Regions from separate parts of the Sinorhizobium chiapasense genome, predicted to be linked through region 1. Evidence: riboswitches for the same ligand, from Rfam matches in the RefSeq annotation. Region 1 holds a riboswitch; the other holds the start of a gene.
What was found. Region 1 has a riboswitch for S-adenosylmethionine ahead of RB548_RS00770 (O-succinylhomoserine sulfhydrylase). Riboswitches for the same ligand answer to the same signal wherever they lie in the genome.
Positions count from the first base shown of each region.

Region 2: another riboswitch for S-adenosylmethionine. It lies ahead of metA (homoserine O-acetyltransferase MetA); the one in region 1 lies ahead of RB548_RS00770 (O-succinylhomoserine sulfhydrylase).

Region 1 covers NZ_CP133148.1:155,804-171,295, forward strand. The annotation lists gene pstA (phosphate ABC transporter permease PstA) at 1-496, shown strand, start outside; gene pstB (phosphate ABC transporter ATP-binding protein PstB) at 510-1,325, shown strand; gene phoU (phosphate signaling complex protein PhoU) at 1,472-2,185, shown strand; gene phoB (phosphate regulon transcriptional regulator PhoB) at 2,420-3,103, shown strand; gene RB548_RS00740 (GcrA family cell cycle regulator) at 3,184-3,702, opposite strand; gene RB548_RS00745 (aspartate aminotransferase family protein) at 4,119-5,318, shown strand; gene argF (ornithine carbamoyltransferase) at 5,353-6,270, shown strand; gene RB548_RS00755 (Hsp33 family molecular chaperone) at 6,543-7,538, shown strand; gene apaG (Co2+/Mg2+ efflux protein ApaG) at 7,595-7,987, opposite strand; gene RB548_RS00765 (CDP-alcohol phosphatidyltransferase family protein) at 8,098-8,712, shown strand; gene RB548_RS00770 (O-succinylhomoserine sulfhydrylase) at 8,763-9,947, opposite strand; SAM riboswitch at 9,991-10,069, opposite strand; gene RB548_RS00775 (2'-deoxycytidine 5'-triphosphate deaminase) at 10,144-11,241, shown strand; tRNA gene RB548_RS00780 (tRNA-Gly) at 11,393-11,467, shown strand; gene RB548_RS00785 (transporter substrate-binding domain-containing protein) at 11,619-12,470, shown strand; gene RB548_RS00790 (sterol desaturase family protein) at 12,582-13,394, opposite strand; gene RB548_RS00795 (tellurite resistance TerB family protein) at 13,479-13,889, opposite strand; gene RB548_RS00800 (thermonuclease family protein) at 13,939-14,748, opposite strand; gene RB548_RS00805 (S24 family peptidase) at 14,762-15,421, opposite strand.
Region 2 covers NZ_CP133148.1:3,683,001-3,698,492, reverse strand. The annotation lists gene RB548_RS17720 (HpcH/HpaI aldolase/citrate lyase family protein) at 1-134, opposite strand, end outside; gene RB548_RS17715 (hypothetical protein) at 288-533, shown strand; gene leuD (3-isopropylmalate dehydratase small subunit) at 670-1,275, shown strand; gene RB548_RS17705 (RidA family protein) at 1,288-1,668, shown strand; gene RB548_RS17700 (AAA family ATPase) at 1,815-2,654, shown strand; SAM riboswitch at 2,924-3,001, shown strand; gene metA (homoserine O-acetyltransferase MetA) at 3,063-3,989, shown strand; gene RB548_RS17690 (vWA domain-containing protein) at 3,996-5,180, shown strand; gene RB548_RS17685 (aldose epimerase family protein) at 5,613-6,629, shown strand; tRNA gene RB548_RS17680 (tRNA-Gly) at 6,896-6,970, opposite strand; gene RB548_RS17675 (prolyl-tRNA synthetase associated domain-containing protein) at 7,300-7,809, shown strand; gene trxA (thioredoxin) at 7,868-8,845, shown strand; gene RB548_RS17665 (LON peptidase substrate-binding domain-containing protein) at 9,166-9,846, shown strand; gene RB548_RS17660 (Trm112 family protein) at 9,857-10,045, shown strand; gene RB548_RS17655 (metallopeptidase family protein) at 10,060-10,494, opposite strand; gene RB548_RS17650 (ImuA family protein) at 10,661-11,608, shown strand; gene RB548_RS17645 (Y-family DNA polymerase) at 11,649-13,064, shown strand; gene RB548_RS17640 (error-prone DNA polymerase) at 13,061-15,492, shown strand, end outside.

The sequences.
Region 1 (15,492 bases):
TCTTCTCGGCCTTGCCGTCTTCATCAACTTCGCCGGCATGCCGCGTTCGGCGGCCCTCGTGGGCGGTTTCGTGCTGACGCTGATGACGCTGCCGACGATCATCATCGCCACGCGTGCGGCACTCAAGGCCGTGCCGCCTTCGATCCGTTCCGCGGCACTCGGTCTCGGTGCGTCGAGGATGCAGACGATCTTCCACCATGTGCTGCCGCTCGCCATGCCGGGCATTCTGACCGGCACGATTATCGGCCTTGCGCATGCACTTGGCGAAACGGCGCCGCTGCTCTTGATCGGCATGGTGGCCTTCGTCGTCGATTTTCCTGGATCGCCGCTGGAACCCTCCACGGCACTGCCGGTGCAGATCTACATGTGGGCAAATGAGCCGGAACGCGCCTTCGTGGAGCGGACGTCTGGAGCGATCATCATTCTCCTGATCTTCCTCGTCTTCATGAACCTGGGCGCAATTCTCTTGCGGCGTCGCTTTGAGCGCCGCTGGTAGTGGGGTAAGGACTATGAACATGATGTCGGAAGCTGCAGTGGAAAAAGCTCTGGATCTGAAAATGAATACGGTGCCCTACAAGATGATCGGCAAGGATGTGTCGGTCTACTACGGCGAGAAGCGCGCGCTCTTCGACGTCAATCTCAATATCCGTGAAAACACCGTCACAGCCTTGATCGGTCCGTCGGGCTGCGGCAAGTCGACGTTCCTGCGCACCTTGAACCGCATGAACGATACGATCGAGCACTGCCGGGTTACCGGCAAGATTACGCTGGACGAGGACGACATTTACGATCCGTCGATCGACGTCGTGGAACTGCGCGCGCGCGTCGGCATGGTTTTCCAGAAGCCGAACCCGTTCCCGAAATCGATCTACGACAACGTCGCCTATGGCCCTCGCATTCACGGCCTCGCCCGCACGAAAGCGGATTTCGACGAAATCGTCGAAACGAGCCTGCAGAAGGCCGGCCTTTTCAACGAGGTCAAGGATCGCCTGCAAGAGCCGGGCACCGGCCTTTCCGGCGGCCAGCAGCAGCGCCTATGCATTGCGCGTGCCGTTGCGGTCAGCCCCGAAGTGATCCTGATGGACGAGCCCTGTTCGGCGCTCGATCCGATCGCCACCGCGAAGGTCGAGGAACTCATCCACGAACTGCGCGCCAACTTCACGATCGTTATCGTGACCCATTCGATGCAGCAGGCCGCGCGCGTTTCGCAGCGCACCGCCATGTTCCATCTCGGCAATCTCGTCGAGGAGAACGATACGGACAAGATGTTCACCAATCCCGATGACCAGCGCACGCAGGACTACATCATGGGTCGGTTCGGTTAAGCCAGGCGACTAGAGCATCCCGCTTTCAAGTGGAATCGCTGAAAGCGGATAAGATGCTCTAGAATCTAAGCGCTGGAGCGTCCTTTGTGGGTTCATTGAGCGCATGGCGTTCCAGTCAACCGGGTTACGAATTCAAGGAACGAAACATGTCATCCACACACATCATGTCGGCATTTGACGACGAGCTTAAATATCTGACGCGCCGCGTCTCGGAAATGGGTGGGCAGGCCGAACAGATGGTGGCGGATTCCGTCCGGGCGCTGGTGAATTCCGACCTGGCGCTGGCGCAGAAGGTGATTTCCGACGACGCGATCCTCGACGACGCCGAGCGACAAATCGGTGAGAAGGCGATCGTAACCATCGCCAAGCGCCAGCCGGTCGCATCCGACCTGCGCGAGATCATGGGGTCCATTCGAATTGCGGCGGACCTGGAGCGCGTTGGCGACCTCGGCAAGAACACCGCCAAGCGCGTGATCGCGGTCGCCGGATCCGGCATCCCGCGCAAGCTCGCGCGTGGCCTGGAGCATCTGGCGGAGCTGGCCCTGGTCCAGCTCAAGGAGGTGCTCGACGTCTACGCCTCTCGCTCGCCGGAAAAGGCGAACCGCATCCGCGAGCGCGATGAAGAGATCGACGCGATCTATACGTCGCTTTTCCGCGAACTGCTGACCTATATGATGGAAGATCCGCGCAACATCACCCCGTGCACGCATCTGCTCTTCTGCGCCAAGAACATCGAGCGTATCGGCGACCACGCGACCAACATTGCCGAAACGATCTATTACATGGCGACGGGCGCCCAGCCGCAGGGTGAGCGGCCGAAGGACGATAATACGTCGACGCTGGGCTCAGTAACGGACTAGAGCATCCCGCTTTCAAGTGGAATCACTGGAAGCGGATAAGATGCTCTAGAATCAAAGTGCTAGAGCGTCCTTTGTGCGTTCATTTTGAACGCACGGCGCTCTAGGGCGCCCGAGAGCCCGATAGCCGCATGCCTTGGTTTGCATGCGTTAATCTTGTCCGGTCGCGATCTTTCGCGGCCCACAGAGTGTCGCGGTGGCATGATGGCACCCGCGCGTGGGAAGGAGCATGACCGAATGTTGCCGAAGATAGCTGTTGTCGAGGACGAGGAGGCGCTGAGCGTCCTCCTGCGCTACAATCTCGAGGCCGAAGGTTTCGACGTCGATACGATCTTGCGCGGAGATGAAGCTGAAATCCGCCTTCAGGAGCGGCTGCCCGATCTCCTGATCCTCGACTGGATGCTGCCCGGCGTCTCCGGCATCGAACTTTGCCGCCGACTGCGGCAGCGGCCGGAAACGGAGCGCCTGCCGATCATCATGCTGACCGCGCGTGGCGAGGAAAGCGAGCGGGTTCGTGGTCTCGCTACCGGCGCGGACGACTATGTCGTCAAGCCGTTTTCGACACCGGAACTGATGGCGAGGGTGAAGGCGATGCTCAGGCGTGCCAAGCCCGAGGTGCTTTCGACGGTGTTGCGTTGCGGCGACATCGAGCTCGATCGCGAGACGCACCGCGTCCACAGACGCAGCCGCGAAGTCCGGCTCGGACCGACGGAGTTCCGGCTCCTGGAGTTCCTGATGTCCTCGCCAGGGCGCGTCTTCTCGCGTTCGCAGCTGCTCGACGGCGTCTGGGGACATGACATCTATGTCGACGAGCGCACCGTGGATGTGCATGTCGGCCGTCTGCGCAAGGCGCTGAATTTCTCGAACATGCCCGATGTCATTCGCACCGTGCGCGGCGCCGGCTATTCGCTTGAAAGCTGAAGGCCGGCGGCCATCCTTCGATGGACATCAAAAAAAGGGGCGTCACCGCCCCTTTTTCAATTGCGTTCGCGCGAGGCCGGTCAGCGCATGCGCCGGCGTTCGCCGGAAGGCTGATAGGCGAGCCGCGTGTGATAGCTGCAATAGGGCGACGATTCCGGTGAGTCGTTGCCGCAGAAATGGAACTCCTCCTTCAGGGGGTCGCCGATCGGCCACTTGCAGGTGCGCTCCGTGAGTTCCGTCAGGCCGAGGCGTCGCGACATCGGGACGACGACGTTCGGTGCGAGTTCGAGGTCCTGATCGGCGACGAGATCGACTTCGATCTCTTCCTTGAGGACAGTGGCGCCAGCGGTGCGGGTGACGGTGCGGGTGGCGACGCGCGCGGCATAGTTCGGCGCCCGGGGGGCCGACGTGGTGCGCTTCGGGCGTGCGGCAGTGGTCGCGCCGCCGGCCTTGGCTCGGCCCGGCAAGCTCAACCGGTGAACCTTGCCGATCACGGCGTTGCGGCTTACGCCGCCCAGTTGTGCCGCAATCTGGCTGGCGCTCAAGCCCTCGGACCACAGCTTCTTCAGTTTCTCCACCCGCTCGTCAGTCCAGTTCATTTCTGCACTCTCCGTTCTCGGCGTTGGATGGCAGAATCCATCACCACGCTCCGGAAAAACTCCGGAGCTGCAACGCGATAACTCTTTTGGTGACTAGGTCCGCCGCATGCGTCTAGTAATTGAATATTAACCTACTGGCAGGGTGACTCCGTGGCAAGAGTCGCGGGAATCGCGCCGAATCGATTTCGGAGTTTTCCCCAACTTGCTGGCTGGCCGTTGCATTTTTGCAAGCCCCCGCTGGAGGTTTTTTCGCACATCGGAATCCGCGCGTTCAAGCTCGCTGCAAGCCTTGGTTTTGTTGACATTGCGGTGCGAAATAGGAATAGTGCCTGCGCCGCCGAAAGGCGGCATTTTTGATTTTTATCGGACACGATCGCCCGATATTGATGCCAACAGGACGGAAGGAGAAGTTCGCCATGGCCGCAACAACGCCGCTCTACGACACCTACATGCGTGCGCCGTTGCGTTTCGAGCGAGGCGAGGGCGTCTGGCTTATTGCCGAGGACGGCTCGCGCTATCTCGATTTTGCCGCCGGCGTTGCCGTGAACTCGCTCGGCCATGCCCATCCGCACCTCGTCGAGGCGCTGAAGGCGCAGGCGGACAAGGTCTGGCATCTTTCCAACCTCTATGAGATTCCGGGCCAGGAAAGTCTGGCGCGCCGGCTGACGGCGGTGACCTTCGCGGACCGCGTGTTCTTCACGAATTCGGGTGCGGAGGCGCTGGAATGCGCCATCAAGACCGCGCGCCGCCATCACTTCGCCAAGGGAAATCCGGAAAAATTCCATATCATCACCTTCGAAGGCGCCTTCCATGGCCGCACGATCGCGACGATCGCCGCCGGCGGCCAGCAGAAGTACATCGAGGGTTTCGGACCAAAGGCACCGGGCTTCTATCAGGTTCCTTTCGGCGATATCGCCGCGGTCAAGGATGCGATCAACGACGAGACGGCGGCGATCCTGATCGAGCCGATCCAGGGCGAGGGCGGCATCCGCCCGGCCAGCAAGGAATTTCTGCAGGAGTTGCGGGCGCTTTGCGACGAATTCGGCCTGCTGCTCATCCTCGACGAGGTTCAGTGCGGCATTGGCCGGACCGGCAAGCTCTTCGCCTATGAATGGGCCGGCATCCGGCCGGATATCATGGCGGTCGCCAAGGGCATCGGCGGCGGCTTTCCCCTGGGCGCCTGCCTTGCGACCGAAGAGGCGGCTGCTGGCATGGTGACGGGCACGCATGGCTCGACCTATGGCGGCAATCCGCTGGCGATGGCGGTCGGAAACGCGGTCCTCGATGTCGTTCTCGCCGACGGGTTCCTGGAGCAGGTGCGCGACGTCGCGCTCGTTTTCCGGCAGGGGCTTGCGTCGCTCAAGGACCGGTTCCCGGATGTGATCGAGGAAATCCGCGGCGACGGGCTGATGCTCGGCATCAAGGCGAAGGTGCCCTCGGCTGACCTGTTGAAAGCAATCCGCGCCGAGAAGCTGCTTGCAGTTCCGGCCGGCGAAAACGTGCTGCGCCTGCTGCCGCCGTTGATCACCACCGCCGCCGAGGCCCGAGAAGGGCTCGCAAGGATCGAGCGCGCCGCCGAAGCGGTCAGGAGCAACAGCGGCAACGCGGCGGCCTGATCGGCCCGACTCTCACGACAGGAATTCTTGAGCAATGACAGGTACCAGACATTTTCTCGACATCTCGGCGATGGCGGCTACCGACTTGAGGACGATCATCGACGACGCGCGCGTTCGCAAGGCGGCAACCAAGGACGGCACCGCCGAACGCCCGCTTGCCGGCAAGATGCTCGCGATGATTTTCGAGAAGCCCTCCACCCGCACGCGCGTCTCCTTTGACGTCGGCATGCGCCAGCTCGGCGGCGAGACCTTGTTCCTTTCCGGAACTGAAATGCAGCTCGGCCGCGCCGAGACGATCGGTGATACGGCCAAGGTACTTTCGCGCTATGTGGACGCGATCATGATCCGCACGACCGACCATCGGCGACTGCTGGAGCTCGCCGAACACGCTACGGTGCCGGTCATCAATGGTTTGACCGACGACACGCATCCTTGTCAGCTCATGGCCGACATCATGACGTTCGAGGAGCATCGCGGATCGGTTAAAGGCAAGACGATTGCCTGGACGGGCGACGGCAACAACGTCCTTCATTCGCTGATCGAAGGCTCCGCACGCTTCGGATATCGCATGAACATGGCGGTGCCGCTCGGTTCCGAACCGCAAGACAAATTCCTCAACTGGGCGCGCAACAATGGCGGCGATATCCTGCTTTGCCATGAGGCCGAGCAGGCCGTCGCCGGCGCCCATTGCGTCGTCACCGACACCTGGGTGTCGATGAACCAGGAGCACCGCGCCCGCGGCCACAATGTTTTCCAGCCGTATCAGGTCAACGAGGCCCTGATGAAGCATGCTGACCCGGACGCGCTGTTCATGCACTGCCTGCCGGCACACCGCGGCGAGGAGGTGACGGACGAGGTCATTGACGGCCCGCAGTCGGTCGTTTTCGACGAGGCGGAAAACCGGCTGCACGCGCAGAAATCGATCCTTGCCTGGTGCATGGGCATCGTCTGAGGAGCAGTACCGATCTTTAGAAACCGAGACTCCTATTGAATTTATCGAGCTGAAACACAATTTAGGCGGCAAGCGGGCGGCTTCGGTTCTGCTGCCGGGTAGTGGCCGCCATCAGCCATTGTGCATTGCGGGCGCGTGCTGCGCACCGTCGGAATGCACATGCCTTCTGGAAAAATTCGATCGCGACAGGGTCAAAATGAGATGGCGGGCAGGCTGCGCCGGGGATGCCGATGTCTCCACGCAGCTTTCGCCTGCGATGCAAGGAGCAAGATATGACAGAAACAGCACGGGGGCTTGGCGAATTCGATTTTGCCGGTGACGACCACGTTGTGCCTTTCCACGTTGAAGGGCTCGACGTGCGCGGGCGCGCCGTGCAGCTCGGGCCGATGCTCGACGCCATCCTGGAGCGGCACAATTATCCGCTGCCGGTGGCGCGTCTGGTTGCAGAGACAGTGGTGCTGACGGTGCTGCTCGGCACGTCGCTGAAGTTTGAGGGCAAGCTGATCGTTCAGACCCAGGGCGACGGTCCGGTCGATCTTGTGGTCGCGGACTTTTCGACCCCGGATCGGGTCCGCGCCTATGCCCGTTACAGCGAGGAGGCGCTCGCCGCGGCCGAGCAGGGTGGACGCACGCAGCCCCATGAGCTCCTCGGCAAGGGGGTTCTTGCCTTCACCATCGACCAGGGCGCTCACATGCAGCGCTACCAGGGTATTGTCGAACTCGACGGTGCAACGCTCGAGGAAATCGCTGGCGCCTATTTCCGCCAGTCGGAGCAGATTCCGACCAAGGTGCGCCTTGGTGTTGCCGAGCTTCTCGATCGCGACGAGAACGGAAAGCCGCGGCACCGCTGGCGCGCTGGTGGCATGGTTGCCCAGTTCCTGCCGGACGCCCCCGAACGCATGCGCCAGCCGGACCTTCCGGGCGGCGATGGCGACGAAGGCGAAGCTCTCCAGCTCTTCGCGGAAGATGATCTCTGGTCGGAAGCCAAGGTGATGGTCGAGACGATCGACACCGACGAACTGACCGATCCGACCGTCGGAACGGAACGGCTGCTCTACCGACTGTTCCATGAACGCGGGGTCCGCGTCTATCAGCCGCAAGCGGTCTATGATCGCTGCAGCTGCTCGCGCGAGAAGATCCGGGGAGTATTGGCGGGGCTCGACAGCGACGACATCGAAAGCAGCATCGAAGACGGCGAGGTCAAGGTGACGTGCGAGTTCTGCTCCACCACCTATCGTTTCGAGGCGAGCGAAGTGCGCCCTCAGTGATGCATCTCCACCTGATGCATTTCAACTGATGTCCGAACGGTGTTTGGTCCGCGCCCTCAGTTCAGGGTGCGGACCAGCCCGGGCGAATCGAGCGAGAAGGCGGGGATAGCGACATTGAAGGTCTCTCCGTCCTCGGCCTCCATGCTGTAGTGGCCGAACATGACGCCCGAGGGTGTATCCAGCGGGCAACCGGAGGAGTATTCGTAAGTGTCGCCGGGGTTGAGCAGAGGCTGCTCGCCGATCACGCCGGGGCCACTCACTTCGTCCACTTGGCCGTTCTCGTCGGTGATGTGCCAGTAACGGGTCATCAGGCGAACCGTGATTTCGGAATGGTTAGAGATGACGATGCGATAGCCCCAGACATAGCGGCTATCGTCCGGATCCGACTGTTCTTCCAGATAGTACGGTTCCACCGTGACTTCGATGTCGCGAGTCAGGGCACGATACATGTGCAACACCTTATGCCAAATTTATTCGGGTATTCTACTGCAATATGGTTTCGGCAAGAATAACAGCAAGATTGCATGAGTCCCATTCAAATTAGACGGAGCCGAGATCCATGCTCGACGGTGCGGTGCGCAGGCGGCTCGATCCGCTTCTTGACCGGTTGGGCGTCGCTCTCGTCAGGCGCGGCGTAAGGGCTGACACGATCACGATTGTCGGTCTTGGCCTCGGACTGGCGGCCGCGGGCCTCATCGCATATCGGTTCTATCTCGCCGGCGCCGTCATGATCCTGCTCAGCCGGTTGTGTGACGGTCTCGACGGGGCCGTGGCGCGCGCCAGCCGCCGCACGGATTTCGGCGGGTTTCTCGATATCGTCCTCGACTTCGCCTTCTATGGCGCAGTCCCGCTCGCCTTCATCGTCGCGGATCCATCTGCAAACGGCCTTGCCGGCGCCTTTCTGCTTTTCTCCTTCTATGTCAACGGATCGAGCTTTCTCGCCTATGCCATTATGGCCGAGAAGCGCGCAATGACGACCAGCGTGCGTGGAGCAAAGTCGCTCTATTTCACGACCGGGCTCGCCGAGGCGACCGAGACCATCATTGTTTTCCTAGCCTTCTGCCTGTTTCCCGCGTGGTTCCCACCTCTCGCGGCGGTGTTCGCGGTCGTCTGCCTCTACACGGCCGTATCGCGGATCGTTCTTGCCCGCCTCAGCTTCCTGGAGCCGCGATAAAGAAACCGCCCGCGTAATGACGGGCGGCGTCAGTTGAAGCAGCGGGTTGATCAGGCCGTCACGCTCTTCAACGCGCGAGCGAAATCCTCGATCAGATCCTCGCTGTCCTCGATGCCGGCGGAGAAGCGCACGGTGCCGGCGGAAATGCCGAGTTCGGCGCGAGCTTCCTCCGTCAGGTTCTTGTGCGTTGTCGTGGCCGGATGGGTGATCAGGCTCTTGGAATCGCCGAGGTTGTTGGAGATCCGGACGATTTCCAATGCGTTCTGAAGCGCGAACGCCGCTTCCTTGCCGCCCTTGAGTTCGAAGGCGACCAGCGTCGAGCCGCCGGTCATCTGCTTCGCAATGATGTCAGCCTGCGGATGGTCCTTGCGGCCGGGATAGATGACGCGGCCGACCTGCGGTTGCTCGGCGAGGAAATCGGCGATGAGCCGGGCGCTTTCCGTCTGCTGTTTGACCCGCAGCGGCAGCGTCTCGATGCCCTTGAGCAATGTCCAGGCGTTGAACGGCGACATGGCCGGGCCGGTATGGCGGAAATAATCGTGGAGGTTTTCGTCGATCCATTCCTTGTTGGAAAGCACGACGCCGCCGAGGCAGCGGCCCTGGCCGTCGATGTGCTTGGTGGCGGAGTAGACGACGACATGCGCGCCGAGTTCGAGCGGCTTCTGGAAGAGGGGGGTCGCGAACACATTGTCGACGACCAGTTTGGCGCCGATCTGATCGGCGAGCTTGGCGACGCCGGCGATGTCGATCACTTCGAGCGTCGGGTTGGTCGGGCTCTCCAGGAAGAAGACCTTGGTGTTCGGGCGAACCGCCTTCTCCCAGTTTGCGAGATCGCGGCCGTCGACGAGCGTACATTCGACACCGTATTTGGGCGCGAGGGTCTCCACGACCCAGCGGCACGAACCGAAAAGCGCGCGGGCGGCGACGATGTGATCGCCCGCCTTCACCTGGCAGAGGATCGCCGAGGCAACGGCCGCCATGCCGGAGGCGGTGGCGCGGGCGTCTTCGGCTCCTTCAAGCATGCACATGCGCTTTTCGAACATGTCGTTGGTCGGACTGCCGTAGCGCGCATAGATGAAGCCGTCGGTCTCGCCCTTGAAGCGGGCTTCCGCAGCTTCGGACGTTTCGTAGACGAAGCCCTGTGTCAGAAAGATCGCTTCGGAGGTTTCGCCGTATTGCGAACGGAGCGTTCCGCCATGGACGAGTTGGGTTGCCGGGCGCCAGGTCTTGCTCATGCGACAATCACTTTCAAACAAAAAAACCGGCCGCGAAAACGGGCCGGTTTGACACCCGGCCATTTTAGCTACTTGTTTAACGTGGCTGCAAGCCGACCGGCCAAATCACCACGGGATAAAGCTCCAATACTGCCTGGGCGCGCTTGCGTCAATTCCCGGAGTTTGGTTTTGTCTGGCAACTGGAATGAGGTTCGGAATGGCTCGCGAGACAGGGATTTTGGCCGACCGCGCAATTGCCGCGCTGTTTGCCACGGGGCGCTTGAAAAGCGAGAGACCGCTGGATGATGACCAGATCCAGCCGGCGAGCCTCGACCTGCGCCTCGGCGCCAAGGCGTTTCGCGTCCGGGCGAGCTTCATGCCCGGCCCGGCCCATCTTGTTGCCGACAAGCTCGACCGCCTGAAACTGCATGTCATTGATCTCACGGTCGGGGCGGTGCTGGAAACGGGCTGCGTCTATATCGTGCCGCTGATGGAGAGCCTCGCACTGCCGGAAAACATGTCGGCTTCCGCCAATCCGAAGAGTTCGACCGGACGCCTCGATATCTTCACGCGCGTCATCACCGACAGGGCGCAGGAGTTCGACAAGATCCCCGCCGGCTACAGCGGCCCGCTCTATCTGGAAATCAGCCCGCGCACCTTTCCGATCGTCGTCAGGCGCGGTTCACGCCTGTCGCAGATCCGTTTCCGCGTTGGTCAGTCGATGCTCTCCGAACAGGAGCTTCTGGCGCTGCACGAAAGCGACGTGCTCGTCGCAAGCGAGCGGCCCAACGTCACCGGCGGCGGCATTGCGCTTTCGATCGATCTCAAGGGCACCGGTCCGGACGGCCTCATCGGCTACCGCGGCAAGCACCATACCTCGGTCGTGGATGTCGACAAGAAGGCGGAGCATCCGATCTTCGATTTCTGGGAGCCGCTCTACAGCCGCGGCCGCGACGATCTGATCCTCGATCCGGACGAGTTCTACATCCTCGTCTCGCGCGAGGCGGTGCATGTTCCGCCGCTCTACGCGGCCGAAATGACACCCTTTGATCCTCTGGTCGGCGAGTTCCGCGTCCACTATGCCGGCTTCTTCGATCCGGGCTTCGGGCACGCCTTGGCCGGCGGCAGCGGCAGTCGGGCGGTGCTGGAGGTCCGCAGCCACGAAGTGCCGTTTATCCTGGAGCACGGGCAGATCGTCGGCCGCCTCGTCTACGAGCACATGATGGAGCGGCCGGAAGGTCTCTATGGCCTCGACCTTGGCTCGAACTATCAGGCCCAAGGCCTGAAGCTTTCCAAGCATTTTCGCGCCGAGTGAGCCCCGAGCAATTCCAGGAAAAGTGTGTAACGGTTTTCCGTCCGGAATCGCGTAGCTTCAAGGAACTGGATCATTTCGCTGTTCAATGACGGAATGAAATGATCTAGTCGCTTGACAGATCGCGGTTGTTGAGGAAATTTCCGCTTCTGTCGCGGGTGTAGTTCAGTGGTAGAACGCCAGCTTCCCAAGCTTGATGTCGTCGGTTCGATCCCGATCACCCGCTCCATTTTTCTTGTCTCGTCCAACGATATGATGGAACTCCGGGATGGCTCGTGCGATCGAGGTTCCTGTAGCCAGTCGGGCAACATCTCGATAATCTTTGGAAAACCAAACCGAATCCGCGTGTTCCAGGCCGCGGCTCCAAGTATCGGATCGTAATGACGCGTGCTCTGAGTCTACGTATTTGCGGAATCCTTGCGCTCTGCGCCTTCCTCGTCGCCGATCCGGTGCTTGCGCAACCGCGGGATCTGCCGCTTCTCTTCGACGCCCGCGAACGCATCGCCCGGCCGGACCTGACCGGACTTGCACGGCTTCGCTTTTTGACGACGGTCGATTTTCCGCCGTTCAATTTCATCGACCAATCGGGCAAGCTTTCGGGTTTCCACGTCGACCTCGCCCGCGAAATCTGCCGCGAGCTTGAGATCGAGGACAAATGCCAGATTCAGGCGGTGACCTATGCGGAACTGATCCCGGCGCTCGAACAAGGCCAGGGGGAGGCCGTCGTCGCGGGTATCGCAGTTCGCCCGGAACTGCGCCAGCGTTTCGCCTTCTCCAGGGCTTTCATGCAGTTGCCGGCTCGTTTCGCTGTCAACACGAAGGCAGAAGATGCCGTGGCTAACGCGGCTGAGCTCGAAGGCAAGCCCGTCGGCGTCGTGTCCGGCACGACGCACGAGGCCATGCTCAAGGCCTTTTTCCCGAAAATCGAGCCCAAGGCCTTTCCAGACCGGGAGGCGATGCTTTCGGCTTTGCGGCAGGGTTCGGTTGCGGCCGTCTTCTCCGACGGCATGCAGCTCTCGTTCTGGGTTTCGGCCAGTGTCGCCGGAGGATGTTGTGCCTTGCTCAATGGCGCTTATTTCTCGCAACACTACCTAGGGGAAGGTTTGACGATCATGAACCGCAAGGCCGAGCCGGCATTGACCCAGGCGATCGATCACGCCTTGCTGGCGCTGTCGCGCAGCGGCAGGCTCGAGGAGATCTATCTGCGCTACTTCCCGAACGGCATTTATTGATCGAAGCGGAGCCAGCGCTCCTAGAGCATCCCGCTTTCAAGTGGAATCGCTGAAAGCGGATAAGATGCTCTAGAATCAAAGTGCTAGAGCGTCCTTTGTGCGTTCACCGCTCTAGCCACGCCGGAAAGGCAGCATCAGCGACCAGGCGAGCTTGATCGGCGCGTCGCGCCCATAGGCCTTGAGGCCCGTCTCGATGGCATCGTCGCCGCTTGCCGGTTGTGCCACATAGGTGGAGAACAGCCGGTCCCAGATTGAAAGGTTGAAGCCGTAGTTGGAATCCGTCTCGATCCCCTCGACGGAGTGGTGGATGCGATGCATGTCTGGCGTGACGATGAAACACCGCAGCCGCCGCTCGATCTTGGGCTGTAGGCGCAGATTGGCGTGGTTGAACATGGCGCCGGCGTTGAGGACGATTTCGAAGAGCAGCACGGACAGGGCAGGGGCGCCGAGTAAAACAATGATCGCCGCCTTCCACACCATCGAGAGAAGAATTTCCAAAGGATGGAAGCGGAGTGCCGTCGTCAGATCAACCCCCGGATCGGCATGATGGACGCGATGGATACGCCAAAGGATCGGCAGCTTATGGGAGGCAACGTGCTCCAGCCAGACGGCAAAATCCAGCACGACGAAGGCGATTAGGCCGGAAAGCAGCGCTGGGACGCCCAGTGCGGGCAGCGCCCCGTATCGGTGGGCGTCGGCCCAGAGCGCAACGCCCGTGGCTGCGGCCGGAAAGACGATGCGCAGGAAGACCGAGGAGAGAACGAGAATCGAAAGGTTCGTCGCCCAGCGACGGGCCTTCAACGCTTTCACGAGCTCCGGTCGTTCCAGGCGCGGATGAGAGAGTTCGAGCAGCGCGAGGAGGGCGAAGGCAGTGGCAAAGGCGATGAGGCGCCAAAGCGGTTCCGCAACACCGTAAAACAGCATCCGTTTAGACCTCGTCGATGCGCTCCAGTCGCCCGGAACAGCGGGGAGCCGGCCCGCGCCTCCGGCGATTCTGGGTTAGGGAATCTATTTCCTGAAGCGCGCGATCGCGCCGCGTTCGATGCCAGCGCAGGTCAGTTTGTCGAGGCCCAGCCGGTCGCGCAGCAATTGCAAGAGCCGGATTTCCTCGTTGCGAATACGCTGATCGGCGGCAGCAAGCTCCACGGCGAGTGCATACGCCGTGTCATAAAGCCGTTGCGGCAAGGCTTCGCGGATCATTTCAAGAATGACGTCTAGGCCCTCCGGCGCAGCAAGCTGGGCCGAGCACTCGCGGCCAATGTCGATCAGCCTGTTCTCATCAAAACCGTCAAAGCCGGGCAGAAACCGGACGAGCTCACCGATGCGGGCAAATTCGTCATCGGTCATGTTCCGATCGACAGCGGACATCATCACCATGACATAGACGAAGGCTTCGTGCTGGCTGAGGCTTGGCGGCATTTGACCGGACTCCTGTGACTGAGGGGCAGTTAGGAATTTCGGGTTGGGCTTACAAGTCTGGTGCCGTGTCCTCCGGTATTGTCGCCACCGGTGGTTCATCGATGATGAGCGGCGCGCGGCTCAGATCGCGCGGGTCGTCGCCGTAGAAGCCAAGCTTTGCGCTTCGGGCGGCTTCCGCCTTGGCTTCAAGGGGGCTGCCAGGCAGTGGTGTCGCCCAACCGTTGCTGACGAGCCATTCCGCTGGGTTTTCGTTCCCGACCTTGCAGGCTGTCGTAACGGTTTTCTCGGAATTCTCTTCGGGCTGATCGCAGACGAGCGCGCGCGCCCTCAGGAAGTTACGAAAGGCGGTACGCGCGACCATGCCGCAGGGCCAGCTGCGGCCGCTGCCCTCGCAGGTTTTCTCGGCGTTTTCCGGTTCGATATCCTCGAGCTGGACGGTCGTGTCGCCCGAGCGGATCAATCCGGCGGCAAGCGCGACCGGACGCTGGAAGACAATCGTGGTTGCTGCCGGCTTTTCTTTTGGTTCGGAGAGCGGCGGGCGTGGTGCAACACGCTCGAGCGGCTGCGCGATGCCGTCCTCCGGCAGGGCGAAAAGCTGCGGCTCGATTGTCCGTGCCGGCAGTCGGTCGACCTTTCCGGTACTGGCCTTCTGCTCGGGGACTGCTGGAGGTTGTGGGTCGGCGGGCACCTCTGCCGGCGGGTCCGGCGCTTCGATCGTTGCCACGTCCGGCGTTTCGAGGGGAAAATCCGGTCCGGCACTTTCCGGGTCGCGGATTGCGGCGACACCGGCCCAGAGGATGCCGGCGTAAAGCAGCAGGGCGAAAAGCCCGCCAGCGATTGTGAACGACTGCTGCCGCATCAGGAAAGATATCCTACTGGCTGGCCCAGATGATCCGGGCGATCCACTCCACGTCTGACATTTCGAAATTGCGGTTCGGGTGATCCGGGTTGAGCGACAAGAGGTCGATGCCGCGCGGTGTCTGCCGCGACAATACTTTCGCCATCACCTCGCCCTCGCAGGTCTTGACGACGACGCGGTCGCCGCGCCGCACCTGCGCGGTCGGATCGACAATCAGAACATCGCCGTGGCGATAAAGCGGCAGCATGCTGTCGCCCTGGACTTCCAGGGCGTAGATGCCAGAGTGGCGCTCAAGCGCTGCAGGAAAGTCGACCACGTCCCAGCCTTGACCGGCGGGGAAGCCGCCGTCGTCGAAGAAGCCGCCGGCGCCGGCCTGGGCAAAGCCAATGAGTGGGATGTCCGCCGATTGCTCCCGCTCGTCCGCCGGCACGCTCTTTCTCGTTGCCGGGCGGATGAGGGCCATGAACTGGTCGACGGACGAACCGGTTGCCTCCAGGATCTTCGAGATCGATTCCGTCGAGGGCCAGCGGTCGCGACCGTCGGCGGATTGGCGCTTCGACTTGTTGAAGGATGTCGGATCGAGACCAGCGCGACGCGCCAGGCCGGACGGCGACAGCCGATGGCGCTCGGCCAGCGCGTCGATGGCGCGCCAGATGCTGTCGTGTGAGAGCATTCGATCCACTCCGGAAGGGCGAGGGACGCCATTCCTTCTGCCTTCCGTCTACATTAGCGAAGCAGGCAATG
Region 2 (15,492 bases), 810 kb from region 1:
GCGTCCTCCAGGTCGAAGATCACGGCGTCCGCGGCAAGCTGCCGCACCTTCGCCAAGGCGCGGGCATTGTCGGCCGGAACGCAAAGCACGGAGCGGCGCAGGCGAGCGGGATGATGGTCGATCGCAGTTGTCATGGAACCGTTGTGCCCGCCTTTCGATTGTTACGCAAGAAGTGCGACTACAGCGCCGCGCGTCCAATCGGACGCGTCAAGGTCGCTGTAGCGGGGCCGCCCTCTTGCAAGAGGCGCATCGAGCTCCCACATCGCATCTTAGAAAGGTTGACGATCATGCAAAGCATCCGCTCTGTTCTCCTGACGGCCGCCGCCATCACCATCGCGCTGGCAGCGCTCGTCTTCACCGCCTCGCTTGCCGTGGCTCTGGCCGGCATCGCGGCCGTTGTTGCGGTCGGCAGCGCCATCGCCGCAAGGCTCAATGGCAAGCCCGCACATGCGCGTGCCCGGGTGAACCCGACCGGGGATAGACGCGAAATGCGGATCTGGAACGACGGACGCGGCACCATCATCGATCTGTGACATGCAGCAATTCAAAGTGCTGCAGCGGCCTTTGCGCGCCTGATCAGACGCGCGGCGCTGCAGATTTTCCTTCAATTCAGCGCAAAACTGATCTAAACGCTCTTCAACGTTTCCGCTGAAATCGAAGGCCAAAGTCATGGAAAAGTTCGTCAAGCTCACCGGCGTCGCTGCACCCTTGCCCGTCGTCAACATCGACACGGACATGATCATTCCGAAGGACTACCTGAAGACGATCAAGCGCACCGGCCTTGGCAAGGGACTTTTCGCCGAAGCCCGCTATAACGAGGACGGCACGCCGAATCCGGACTTCGTGCTCAATAAGCCGGCCTATCAGAACGCCAAGATCCTCGTTGCCGGCGACAATTTCGGCTGCGGCTCCTCGCGCGAGCATGCGCCCTGGGCGCTTCTCGATTTCGGCATCCGCTGCGTCATTTCGACCTCGTTCGCCGACATCTTCTACAACAACTGTTTCAAGAACGGCATTTTGCCGATCGTCGTCAGCCAGGCCGACCTCGACAAGCTGATGGACGACGCCAACCGCGGTTCGAACGCTGTGCTTTCGATTGATCTGGAAGCACAGGAAATCACCGGTCCGGACGGCGGCTCGGTCAAGTTCGAGGTCGATGCGTTCAAGCGCCACTGCCTCCTGAACGGCCTCGACGATATCGGCCTGACGCTGGAGAGGGCGAGCGCCATCGACAGCTTCGAGCAGAAAAACGCCGCATCGCGCCCCTGGGCCTGAGTGCCAGCGCCCATGACGTTGAAGCTCATCTCTTCCGGCTCCCCTTTCGAGAAGACGGCAGGTTATTCGCGTGCCGTCGCCAAGGGGGACTGGTGCTTCGTCTCCGGCACGACCGGTTATGACTATGCCACCATGACCATGCCGGAGACGGTGGAGGAACAGGCGCGCAACTGCCTGAAGACGATCGAGGGCGCCTTGAAGGAGGCCGGCTTCTCGCTTTCGGATGTCGTTCGCAACCATTACTACGTCACCGACGCCAGCTTTGCCGACCGGGTCTTTCCGATCTTCGGCGAAATGTTCGGCGAGATCCGCCCGGCGGCAACGATGATCGTCTGCGATCTCATCCGCCCGGAAATGCTGATCGAGATCGAGGTTACGGCATTTCGCGGGTGAAGGCTGTCCTCTCGACTCGGCGTACGGCATGTTTCCTTGAATCGTAGCCGATTTAACGACAAAAACATGCAGCAACTCAAAAGCGCTACAGCGACCGTCGCGCGTCTGATCAGACGCGCGACGCTGGAGAGATCGAAGAAAAGCCCATGCAGTTCGAAGGCACGGCCGACTATATCGCCGACAAGGACCTGATGATCGCCGTCAACGCGGCAATCCGGCTGGAGCGTCCACTTCTCGTCAAGGGCGAGCCCGGCACCGGCAAGACCGAGCTTGCACGCCAGATCGCCGCCGCCCTCGGTCTCGACCTCATCGAGTGGAACGTCAAGTCGACGACCAAGGCGCAGCAAGGGCTCTATGAATATGACGCCGTCTCGCGGTTGCGCGACAGCCAGCTTGGCGATCTCCGCGTCAATGACGTGAAGAACTACATCCGCAAGGGCAAACTCTGGCAGGCTTTCGAGGCGGCGCAAAAAACCGTGCTCCTGATCGACGAGATCGACAAGGCGGACATCGAGTTCCCGAACGACCTCCTCCAGGAACTCGATCGGATGGAATTCCACGTCTACGAGACCGGCGAAACGATCCACGCGCGGCACCGGCCGATCGTCATCATCACCTCCAACAACGAGAAGGAACTGCCGGACGCCTTTTTGCGCCGCTGCTTCTTCCATTACATCCGCTTCCCCGATGCCGAGACGCTCGCCCGCATCGTCGAAGTGCACTATCCGGGCATCCGCAGGACGCTGCTTTCGGCGGCGCTCACCGCCTTCTACGGCATTCGCGAGGTGCCGGGGCTGAAGAAGAAACCCTCGACCTCCGAGGCGCTCGACTGGATCAGGCTGCTGGTCGCCGACGAGATCGATCCGGCGGATCTGCGCGCCGACCCGAAATCGATGCTGCCGAAGCTGCACGGGGCGCTCCTGAAGAACGAGCAGGACGTCCACCTCTTTGAGCGCCTCGCCTTCATGGCACGACGCGACGGCTGAGGGACCCTTCAGACCGCTTTTAAGGTGGCAATTGCCCTCACCTAGCCCTCTCCCCGCGGGCGGGGAGAGGGAATTGAGAGGGCTCCGCGAGTCTCCTTCGCCCCGCTTGCGGGGAGAAGGTGGCCGGCAGGCCGGATGAGGGGCCGCAACGACTTCGGATGGGAATGGAGCGGCTTAATCCGGATGATGCGCCAAATATCGCCGAAGGCCCCGCGGCCCGCAGCCTTATGAATCGTTTTTCGTTGACCGCGCGGCCTGCCGCGCGCTATCACTCAGCCTGTGGTGATTTGGCCGGCCGGCTTGCAGCCACGTTAAAGAAATCGCTAAAGGGCCGAGGAAAAGTGGATTTCCAAGGACCGGTCGCGATCATCTCGCCGCCGGTTTTTTTGTACTGATCGAGTGGACCCGATGCCCATCAAGATACCCGATACGCTGCCCGCCTTCGAAACCCTCGTGCATGAGGGTGTGCGGGTGATGACCGAGACCGTGGCGATCCGTCAGGACATCCGCCCGCTTCAGATCGGGCTCCTGAACCTCATGCCGAACAAGATCAAGACCGAGATCCAGATGGCGCGGCTCATCGGCGCGACGCCGCTGCAGGTCGAACTATCGCTGGTGAGGCTCGGCGGTCACCGGGCGAAGAACACCTCCGAGGATCACCTGCTCGCCTTCTACGAGACCTGGGATGAGGTGAAGGGCCGCAAGTTCGACGGCTTCATCATCACCGGCGCGCCGGTCGAGACGCTCGAATACGAGGACGTCACCTATTGGGACGAACTGAAGCGCATCTTCGACTGGACGGCGACGAATGTGCATTCGACGCTGAACGTCTGCTGGGGCGCGATGGCGGCGATCTACCATTTCCACGGCGTTCCGAAACACCCGCTCAAGGAAAAGGCCTTCGGCGTCTACCGCCACCAGAACCTGAAACCGTCCTCTGTCTATCTGAACGGTTTTTCCGACGATTTTGCCGTCCCGGTTTCGCGCTGGACCGAGGTGCGCCGCGCCGACATCGACCGCGTGCCGGAGCTCGAAGTCCTGATGGAATCGAAGGAAATGGGCGTCTGCCTGGTGCACGAAAAGAAGGGCAAACGGCTCTACATGTTCAACCACGTGGAGTATGATTCGACCTCCTTGTCGGACGAGTATTTCCGCGACGTGGATGCCGGGGTGCCGATCAAGCTTCCGCACGACTATTTCCCGCACAATGACGCGGACCTGCCGCCGCAGAACCGCTGGCGCAGCCATGCGCATCTCTTCTTCGGCAACTGGATCAACGAGATGTACCAGACGACGCCCTACGAGCTCGAAAAGATCGGCACGGGAGATCATTGAGCCTCGATGTTCATCCCGTTCTTTCTCGAATTGAAGGCGGCGAAAGTCCCGGTGACGCTCCGGGAATTCCTGTCGCTCATCGAGGGAATGAAGACGGGAATCGCGACCTTCGACGTCGAGGCCTTCTATTTCCTCGCCCGTGCGGCGCTGGTGAAGGACGAGCGCCACATCGATCGGTTCGACAGGGTGTTTCGGCATTGTTTTGCGGGACTGGAGGCGGTTTCCCCATCGGAAGCATTTGGCGAAGCAATCATTCCCGAGGAGTGGCTGAAAAAACTTGCCGAGAAATACCTGACCGAGGAGGAGAAGAAGCTCGTCGAGGCGCTGGGCGGCTTCGACAAGCTGATGGAAACGCTGCGCCAGCGGCTTGCGGAGCAGGCCGGTCGTCATCAGGGCGGGTCGAAATGGATCGGCACCGCCGGCACCTCGCCCTTCGGCGCCTATGGCTACAATCCGGAAGGCGTGAGGATCGGCCAGGAGGGCTCGCGTCACCGGCGCGCGGTCAAGGTCTGGGACCGGCGCGAATTCAGGGACTATGACGACACCGTCGAACTCGGCACGCGCAACATCAAGGTGGCGCTGAAGCGGCTCAGGCGCTGGGTGCGCGAGGGCGCTGCCGAGGAGCTCGACCTTTCCGGCACGATCCGCTCCACCGCCGAACATGGCTATCTCGACGTGGTGACGCGGCCGGAGCGGCGCAATGCGGTCAAGCTCTTGATGTTCTTCGACGTCGGCGGATCGATGGACGACCATATCCGCGTCGTGGAAGAACTCTTCTCTGCCGTGCGCAGCGAATTCCGGCACATGGACTATTTCTACTTCCACAATTGCATCTATGAGGGCCTGTGGAAGGACAATCGCCGCCGGCGCGCCGATGTCACCCGCACGGCGGAACTCCTGCGTACCTTCGGCGGCGACTACCGCGCCATCTTCGTCGGCGATGCCTCGATGAGCCCCTATGAGATCAGCCATCCGGGCGGTTCGGTCGAACACTGGAACGACGAGGCGGGGGCGCTCTGGCTGCAGCGGATCACGGCGCATTTCCCGCGCTCGATCTGGCTCAACCCGGTTCCCGAGGAGCATTGGCGTCATACCCAGTCGATCGCCATGATCCGCACGCTCTTCGGCGGCCGGATGTTCCCGCTGACGCTCGCCGGGCTGCAGGCCGCGACGAAGGACCTGTCGCGCTAGATCACGATGATTTTGGGTCGAATCGACCCAAAATCATAAACGTGATCGATTCTAGTAAGTTAGAGCGGGATGCGGGCGGAAAACCGCGCACACTTTTCCTCATCCCGCTCTAAGACCCATGATTGCCCCTCACCCTAACCCTCTCCCGCAAGCGGGGAGAAGGTCGCGGGATGAGGGGCAGCCCCGGACGTAGGCAGCGGAAAAGTATGACTTTGCGGTTGCCGCGCCTCGGGAAATGACGCAGGTTGTCGCCGGCTTAGAGCATCCCGCTTTCAAGTGGAATCACTGAAAGCGGATAGGATGCTCTAGAATCAAAGTGCTAGAACGTCCTTTGTGCGTTCACTTGAACGCACGGCGCTCTAGAGTGGGACGAGGGAGAGATGTGCGGTTTTCCGCCGGCATCCACGTCCGGTCCGGCGAGAGGGAAACTGGATGAACACCGACACGGAAATCTTCGGCCGCCTGCCTTCGGGCGAACCGGTCCATCGTGTGACGCTCAGAGGCGGCGGCCTGACGGCGAAGGTGCTGACCTGGGGCTCGGTCATCCAGGACCTGCGGCTCGAAGGGCACCAGCCGCCCCTGGTCTTGGGCTTCGAGGATTTCGACAGCTACCCTGTGCATTCCTCCTATTTCGGCGCCACGCCCGGCCGCAATGCCAACCGCATCGGCGGCGGGCGCTTCACGCTCGACGGCAAGAGCTATCAACTCGAGCTCAACGAAAAGGGCGTGACCCATCTTCATGGCGGCCGCGACAATGTCGCTAAGCGCAACTGGACGATCGTCGACCTCGCAGAGGATCGCGTGACGCTCAGGATCACCGATCCCGACGGACGGGCCGGCTATCCCGGCAATTGCACCGTCACCTGCACCTACACGCTGAAGCCCGGCGGCGTGCTGAACGTCGCTTACGTATCGCAAGCCGACGCGCCGACGCTCGCCAATGTCTGTCAGCACAGCTACTTCAATCTCGACGGCAGCGATGACGTGTTCGGCCATGACATCATGATCGCCGCCGACCACTACCTTCCGACGGACGAGCAGCAGATCCCGACCGGTGAAATCCGTGCCGTTGCCGGCACCGCCTTCGATCTCAGGGAAATGACCTCGCTGCGGCGGCAGACGGAAGGCGAGAAGATCGCCTACGACCACAATTTCTGTCTCTCGCCGGAGCGGATGGGCAAACATTCCGTGGCGCTGGCGCGCAGCATCAATTCCGGCGTTTCGCTGGAAGTGCTGACGACCGAGCCCGGCATCCAGCTCTATTCCGGCTTCAAGCTCGATGTGCCGGTTCCGGGACTGGAAGGCCGCCGCTACGGCCCCTTCGCGGGCTTCTGCCTCGAAACGCAAATCTGGCCCGACGCGATCAATCACGAAGGCTTCCCGAAGGCGGTGCTCAGGCCGGGCGAAACCCTGCGCCAGGAGACGGACTACGTTTTCATGAAGAGCTGAGTGCAGCAATTCAAAGTGCTACCGCGACCTTACAGCGCCGTGCGTCCTTCAGGACGCACAAAGGACGCTGTAAGTCTTTGATTCTACGCATCGTGCTTTCCGAAAATCGATTCCGATTTTCGGGCCGATGCGCTAGCGCGTCCGAATGGGACGCGCGGAGCTGCGGTGGCCGAAACGGTGACAACTGAACGGCCTGCCGGCTATCCGATCAATATGGTTCCAGTGACAACGGCCAAAAAAGCATTGAAATGAAGTGGTTGGAAGAATGGAGCGGGTGAAGCGATTCGAACGCTCGACCCCAACCTTGGCAAGGTTGTGCTCTACCCCTGAGCTACACCCGCTCATCATCCGCGGTCCGGGGGTAGTCGGTGGACCGTGGGTGCCGCCCCGTCTTGCGGCGACGGGCGCTATATGGCCTAAGCCATTTTCAAATGCAACAGGGAAATGACGCAAACGCGAAGAATTTTTTCGGGACCATCCAGAAAGCCCGGAAATGCCGGTGTTTTCGACTGATGCATGCCGGCCGGGAGTGTGCAGGGGTTTGGAAGTGCGCGCGGTTTTCGCCCGCATGCCGCTCCAGCTGATCAGAATCGCCGCGCCTGAGATTGCGGAGCGCGCCTCTTCTCCGTAAAGCAGGGCGGAAATCGCCACGACAGGAAGGATTTTGATGATGAGCGAGGCGCAGCCGAAGACCGCGGAAGAGCTGTTCCGTTTTCTCGACGACCTTGGGATCGAACACACGACGAAGCGCCATGCGCCGGTGTTCACGGTCGCCGAATCGGTGGCGCTGCGCGACGAAATTCCTGGTGGACATACAAAGAACCTGTTCGTGAAGGATAAGAAGGACAATTATTTTCTGCTGACCGTCGAAGAGCACGCGACGGTGGATCTGAAGACGGTCCATCAGATCATCGGCGCGGCGAGCAAGGTTTCCTTCGGCAAGCCGGAAAAGCTGATGGAATATCTGGGCGTCATCCCCGGCGCGGTCACCGCCTTCGGCGCGATCAACGACACGGGCGGCAATGTGAAGATCATTCTCGACGAGGCGTTGATGGATTTTGACACGATCAACTGCCATCCGCTTTCGAACGACCAGACGACCTCGATCGCGTCGAAGGACATGCTGCGTTTCATGGAAGCGACCGGGCATGAGCCGCTTGTCTTGAAAGTGACGACCTGACATACGATCTTTGGCGCGGATGCATGAAGTCGGGCGGCAAGTCCGCGAGGAGAGAAGAATGAGCGGTAGCGACAATCCCTATGCAGGTTCTTTCGGCAACCAGATGACAGCTTCGGCTTCGTTCGGCGGCCAGCCGGCGCCGAAAGCCGCAGCTGCAGACGACCTGATCAAGGAGACGACCACCGCCACCTTCTCCCGCGACGTGCTGGAAGCCTCGCGCCAACAACCGGTTCTCGTCGATTTCTGGGCTCCCTGGTGCGGACCCTGCAAGCAATTGACCCCGGTGATCGAAAAGGTCGTGACGGAGGCCGCCGGCCGGGTGAAGCTCGTCAAGATGAACATCGACGACCATCCCTCGATCGCCGGACAACTCGGCATCCAGTCGATCCCCGCCGTCATCGCCTTCGTCGGCGGGCGCCCGGTCGACGGCTTCATGGGCGCCGTTCCCGAAAGCCAAATCAAGCAGTTCATCGACCGGATCGCGGGGCCGGCCGTGAGCGATGGCAAGGCCGAGATCGAAGCCGCACTGACCGATGCCAGGGCATTGCTCGATGGCGGTGAGGCGGAAGAGGCCGCCGGCCTCTACGGCGCCGTCCTGCAGGCGGAGCCGGACAATGCGACCGCCGTTGCCGGCATGGTCGATTGCATGATTGCGCTCGGACAGCTTGCCGAGGCGCGCCAGGCGCTTTCGGAATTGCCGGAGGAGCTTGCGAAGGACGCGGCCATCGGCGCCGTCTCGAAGAAACTCGACCAGATCGAAGAGGCGCGCAAACTCGGCGATCCGACGGCGCTCGAGCATCAGCTGGCGCTCGATCCGGATGACCACGCGGCGCGGCTGAAGCTTGCCAAGATCCGCAATGTCGAAGGCGACCGGAATGCGGCAGCTGAACACCTGCTTTTGATCATGAAGCGCGACCGCAGCTTCGAGGACGACGGCGCCCGGCGCGAGCTCCTGGGCTTCTTTGAAGTCTGGGGACCGAAGGATCCGGCGACGATCGCCGCGCGGCGCAAGCTTTCGTCGATTCTTTTCTCTTAAAGCGCGCGTCGCATTCAGCAGGAGCCGGGCGACGCGCTTTAAGTCGTTGTTTGCATGCATGTCGTTGTCCCGGAACCGCTGGACACTTTCGAGCGACATGCATTAATCGGACGCACAAGGGTCGCTGTAGCACTTTGAATTGCTGCATGATTTTGTCCTTAAATCGATTCCGATTTAAGGAATCATGCAGTAAGCGGCGGGACCGCAGCAGGATCCGTGTCTTTTTCCCTTGAGATTTTCGAGGGACGCACCATTTGTTGATCGGGGGGTCGTGCCTGGCGATGAGGCGCGGCAAGCCGGTATCTGCAAGGTCTACCAGAATGCATGTCGGAAATGCGCGCTACCTCGGTCCTCAGGACGTGCCGGAGATTCTTCCGGTATTTCCGCTGACGGGCGCGCTCCTGCTTCCAGGCGCACAACTCCCGCTCAATATCTTCGAACCGCGCTACCTTGCGATGTTCGATGACGCGCTTGCCGGAAACCGGCTGATCGGCATCGTCCAGCCCTCCTTCTCCGAGGGGCGGAACGACATCGACTCGGCGCCCGTGCCAGCGCTTTGCCAGGTCGGCTGCATCGGCCGCATCACCTCCTTTGCGGAGACCGGCGACGGGCGCTACATCACCTCGCTCACGGGCGTCTGCCGCTATCGGCTCTTCGCCGAGGTGGCCGGCTGTCGCGGCTACCGCCGCTTCCGCATCGGCCCCTTCGCAACCGATCTCGACAGTCCGGACGACGAGAGCCTCGTCGACCGGGAGGCGCTGCTGGCGGCTTTCCGGGCCTATCTCGACGCCAACAAGCTGGAGGCGGATTGGGAAAGCGTGGAGCGGGCGAGCAACCGCACGCTCGTCAATTCGATGGCGATGATGTCGCCCTACGGGCCGGCGGAAAAGCAGGCGCTTTTGGAGGCGCCCGACCTGAAAACCCGCGCCGAAACGCTGATCGCGATCACCGAGATCGTGCTTGCCCGCAATTTCGGCGACCTCGACAACATCCTGCAGTAAGTGCGAAGCGATGGATATCAACGCCAGCAAGGTCGACCCGAAACTCCTCGAACTGCTCGTCTGCCCGCTGACGAAGGGGCGGTTGAGCTACGACGCCGAAGCCCAGGAGCTGATTTCCGAAAAGGCCCGTCTCGCCTATCCGATCCGCGACGGCGTTCCGATCATGCTGGTGTCGGAGGCGCGCAAAATCGAAGACTGAGGCTCGTTGAAGGACTAGCCGCCCACGTGTTCGACGCTTGCCTCGATCCGCTCCATGTCGTCGTCGGAAAGGCCGAAATGGTGGCCGATCTCATGGATCAGCACATGGGTGATGATATCGCCCAGCGTTTCCTCGTTTTCCGCCCAGTAGTCGAGGATCGGGCGGCGATAGAGCGTGATCCGGTTCGGGAACTGGCCGGTCTCCATGGTGAAGCGTTCACCGATGCCGCGGCCTTCGAACAGGCCAAGCAGGTCGAAAGGCGTTTCAAGCGCCATGTCTTCAAAGACGTCGTCGCTCGGAAAATCGGCGACTTCGATGATGAGGTCGGTCGTCAGCTTGCGGAATTCCTCCGGCAGATGGCTATAGGCTTCAAGCGCAAGCAGTTCGAATGTGCTGAGCGTCGGTGCGTGGCGTTCCCGCCAATCATCGGTCTGGTCAATGCGGGCCATGGGCACTCCTTGTTGCCCTCATATAACGATTTCTCCTTTGTTTTTCGAGTGTTGAATTCTGCTCAGGCAGGCAGAGGAATAAATTCTCAAACTTGGTTGTTGACTCTTGCGGCAGGCTCTGGAATCCATAAGAACATAACATGAACATCTGGTGGAGCCGACCGTCATGGCCGAGAAAGCCGTGCAGCGGGAAACCGTTCTTTCCCTCCGCGAAACCATAGCGCAGATTGAAAATCGCCGGCTGCCCGGGGTCGTGCGTGCAGCTAAGGCGACCGATCCTACCGGTTTCCGGCGTAAAAGGGAGGAGGCGTCCCGCAACAAGATCCTGCCCCTTGGCGTCCCCCGGCTTGATGACGTGCTCGAGGGCGGGCTGCCGCTCGAGGGCATGACGGAAATCCGCAATGCCGAAACGCGCGATGCGGGTGCAGCCGCCGGCTTCGTGACGGCACTTGCGGTGCTTTGTCAGCAGAGGAAAAAGGAGAAAGGTCATCTGGCGCCGGTCCTGTGGATCAGCCAGGCCCTTGCCTCTCGCGAGGCCGGGCTTCCCTATGCGCCGGGCCTCAAATCCTATGGGCTCGACATCGAGCGCTTCCTGTTCGTTTCGATACGCACGGTCAAGGATGCGCTCTGGGTTGCCGAAACGGCCCTTTCAGTACCGGTCTTTGCGGCCGTCGTTCTGGAAATCCGCGGCAATCCCGACTGTCTCGCCTTGAGCGAGAGCCGGCGCCTGCATGTAAGGGCCCGGGCGGGCGGAGTGCCTCTTCTTCTCTTCCGGCAGGCGGGCGAGGAGGAGGCAAGCAGCGCCTTTTTCCGGCTTCAGATCAAGCCGGCATCTGCCGGCGAGCAACCTCTCCCCGATGGCTCGATGCTTTGCGGCAGCATCGGCCATCCAGCCTTTCACGTCCTTGTCGAAAAAAGCAGGGCCTACGCCTCTGCCGATATCTTTCTGGAATGGAATGCCCATGACCGCCGCTTCTACACCATCGAGCAGTCCGTCGCTCCTCAGGCAGACGGACAATCAGCGAATTCTGTCGATCCATTTTCCGCATCTGTCGGCCGATCGAGTGGCGCGGATTCGCTGGGGCGCCTCCTGGCTTACGCAAGGGCGTCCTGATCATCCGCCCGTGGTTTTTGCTGCCAAGATCGACAATGCCATGCGGCTCGTCGCGCTTGACACGCTTGCTGAACGGGTAGGCCTGAAGCGGGGCCAAGGGGCGGCGGAGGCCCGCGCCATGTGCCCGTCGCTCGACGTGATCATCGACGATCCGGCGGCGGACCGGGCCTTTCTGGAGGGCCTTGCCGACTGGTGCGATCGCTATACGCCGCTGGTCGCGCTCGATGGAAAGGATGGCCTGTTCCTCGACATCACCGGCTGCGCCCATCTTCACGGTGGCGAGAAGGCGCTGGTTAACGACGTGCTTTCGCGTCTCTTCCTGCTCGGCATCGAGGCGCGGGCGGTGATTTCCTCCTCTGCCGGCCTCTCCTGGGCGGTTGCCCGCTACGGCAGTGCGGCCGTCATCGCGCCCGAGGATGCCGAACGGGTTCTCGCACCCTTGCCGGTCGCCGCCCTGCGCCTGCCGGCGGAAACTGCCGCCCTGCTCGAGCGGGTCGGGCTGAAAGAGATCGGTGATCTTCTTCAGGCACCGCGCGCGCCTCTGGCCCGCCGCTTCGGTCCTTCTCTTCTCCTGCGGCTCGATCAGGCGAGAGGCCACGCGGACGAGCCTCTCTCGCCCCGTCTTCCGGTGCCGAGCTTTTCCGCCGAACGCCGGCTTGCCGAGCCGCTTCAGGAAGAAGAGCACATTCTTGAACTGGCGCGGCATCTTTCCGGTGACGTCCGCCTCTCGCTGGAGCGGCATGGCGAAGGCGGTCGTCTGTTCGAACTTCTCCTGTTTCGCGTCGATGGCCGGGTGTTTCGCATTCAGGCGCATGCGGCCGTCCCCTTGAACGACGCCGATCGGATAGCGGCTCTCTTTCGCGAGCGGTTGCAGGCGGTTCATGATGACCTTGATGCCGGATACGGTTTCGAGATCCTCCGGCTATCCGTCCTTAGAAGCGAAAGGCTCGATCCTGCCCAGGAGGATTTTTCTGGCGTTCCCGATGAAAGCCAGCCACTGGCCGCCTTCGCCGACAAGCTGTGTGCTCGCTTCGGGCCGGATTGCCTGACATTTGCGACCCTTGCCGAAAGCCATCTGCCGGAACGCGCTGGCGGATTTGCTCCCTTGACGGATGTCGCGGCGGTCATCGGATCTCGTCCGGTCGATGAAAAAACCTTTCCCGAAAACCGCCCGCTCCGGATTTTCACGCATCCTGAACTTGTCGAAGCGACGGCCGAGGTGCCTGATGGCGCACCGCGCAGCTTCAACTGGCGCAAGACCCAGTATCGCGTCGCCCGTGCCGAAGGGCCGGAACGGATCACCGCCGAATGGTGGATCGATGGGGAGGGACATCCGACCCGCGACTATTTCCAGATCGAGGATCAGGAAGGCCGCCGTTTCTGGTTGTTCCGCGAGGGCCTTTACGGAAGGGAGACATCCTCGCCTCGCTGGTTCATGCATGGAGTTTTCGCATGAGCGCGGATCCTGTCTTCTATGAGCTTGGCGCGCGCACGAATTTCTCCTTTCTGGAAGGAGCAGCACCCGCCGAGGAAATGATCGTCTTTGCCAAGAAGGTCGGGCTTGCTGGCCTTGGCATCGCCGATCGCAACAGCGTCGCGGGTGTCGTCCGGGCCCATGCCAAGGCAAAAGTGGAGGGCTATCCTTTCCGGCCGGGCGCACGCCTGGTTTTTGCCGACGGCACGCCGGATATCCTCGCCTATCCAAGAAACAGGAGAGGGTGGGGACATCTGTGCCGCCTGCTCAGCGCCGGAAACCTGCGCTCGAAGAAAGGGGACTGCACGCTTTATCTCCCGGATCTTTTCGAGTGGCAGGAGGACCTTCTCCTCATCGTCATGCAAGGCGAAGGGCGACCGGACGCAGACTTTCTAGGAAATATCCTGGAGAAGCTGCAGCAACATGCGGGCAACAGGCTCTATCTTGGAATGACGCCGCGTTACGACGGGTTCGACCGGCATGATTTCGCGGTCCTTGCCGCTCTCGCCCGAAAGGCCAGTGTCCGGCTTCTGGCCACCAATGACGCGCTCTATCACGATCCGCAATACAGGCCGCTCGCGGATGTCGTCACCGCCATTCGGGAACATGTGACGATCGCCAGCGCCGGCTTCCTTCTTCAGAAGAATGCCGAAAGGCACCTGAAAGGCTCCAAGGAAATGGCGCGGCTTTTCAGCGATTACCCCGAGGCGATCGTCAATGCATGCAAGTTCTTCAAGCGGCTCGCCTTCAACCTCGACGAACTCAGCCACCAGTATCCGGATGAAAACGCCGAAGGCGAAACGCCGGCCGAAACCTTGAAGCGGCTTGTCGCCGAAGGCGCGGCCGAACGTTATCCCGCCGGCGTGCCGGAAAAGGTGAAGCGGCAGATCGAATATGAGTTGGAACTCATCAACGACAAGAAATACGAGCCCTATTTCCTGACCGTCCACAAGCTGGTGAAGTTTGCCCGCAGTGAGAAAATCCTTTGCCAGGGGCGGGGGTCTGCGGCCAACTCCTCGGTCTGTTTCTGCCTCGGCATCACCGATGTCGATCCGCAGAAGTTCACCCTGCTTTTCGACCGGTTTCTGTCGCGCGACCGCGATGAGCCGCCCGATATCGATGTCGATTTCGAGCATGAGCGGCGCGAGGAGGTGATCCAGTATATCTACAGGACCTACGGCCGGGAGCATGCCGGGCTGACGGCTGCGGTGATCAGCTATCGCTCGCGTTCGTCCGGGCGCGAGGTCGCCAAGGCCTTCGGCCTTTCGGAGGATGTCCAGTCGGCGCTCGTGAGCTCGATCTGGGGCTGGAGCTCTTCGGCCTTCACCGAGGAGCAGGCAAAGGCCGCGGGTCTCGATGCTTCGGACCCGCTTACCCGCCGTGTTCTTGGCTATGCCAGCCTTCTCTTGAACTTTCCGCGGCATCTGTCGCAGCATGTCGGCGGCTTCGTGATCACCCGCGACCGGCTCGACGAGGTCGTGCCGATCATGAATACGGCCATGCCCGATCGTTACATGATCGAATGGGACAAGGACGACCTCGACCATCTGAAGATCCTGAAGGTCGACGTGCTGGCGCTCGGCATGCTGAGCTGCCTCGCCAAGGCCTTCAAGCTTCTGGAGGCGCATTACCAGGAAAAGAAAGAACTGGCTGAAATCTATCAGGATCAGAAGGCGGTCGTTTATGACATGATCTGCCGCGCCGACACGGTTGGGGTCTTCCAGATCGAAAGCCGGGCGCAGATGAGCATGCTGCCGCGCCTCCAACCGCGCGAAATGTACGACCTGGTGATCGAGGTCGCGATCGTCCGCCCCGGCCCCATCCAGGGCAACATGGTACACCCCTATCTGAAACGACGCGAGGCGCAGCGGCTAAGGCAGGAACCGGTCGAATATCCGAGTCCAGAACTGAAGGCGGTGTTGGAAAGGACGCTTGGCGTGCCGCTGTTCCAGGAGCAGGCGATGCAGATCGCGATCACCGCCGCCGGCTTTTCGCCCGGCGAGGCTGACCATCTCCGCCGTGCCATGGCGACCTTCAAGCGGACCGGTACGATCCATACCTTCGAGCGGAAGATGATCGAGGGCATGGTCAAGAACGGTTACGACAGGGAGTTTGCCGAGCGCTGCTTCAACCAGATCAAGGGTTTCGGCGAATACGGCTTCCCCGAGAGCCATGCGGCCTCCTTCGCATCGCTCGTCTATGCCTCGTCCTGGTTCAAGGCCTATTATCCGGACGTCTTCTGCGCGGCGATCTTGAACTCGCAGCCGATGGGCTTCTATGCGCCGGCGCAGCTCGTGCGCGATGCCCGCGAACACGGAGTCAAGGTGCTGCCGGTCGACATCAATTTTTCGAGCTGGGATGCCCTGCTCGAGGGCGAGGGCATGTTCAACAAGGCAGCGATCGGTCCTCG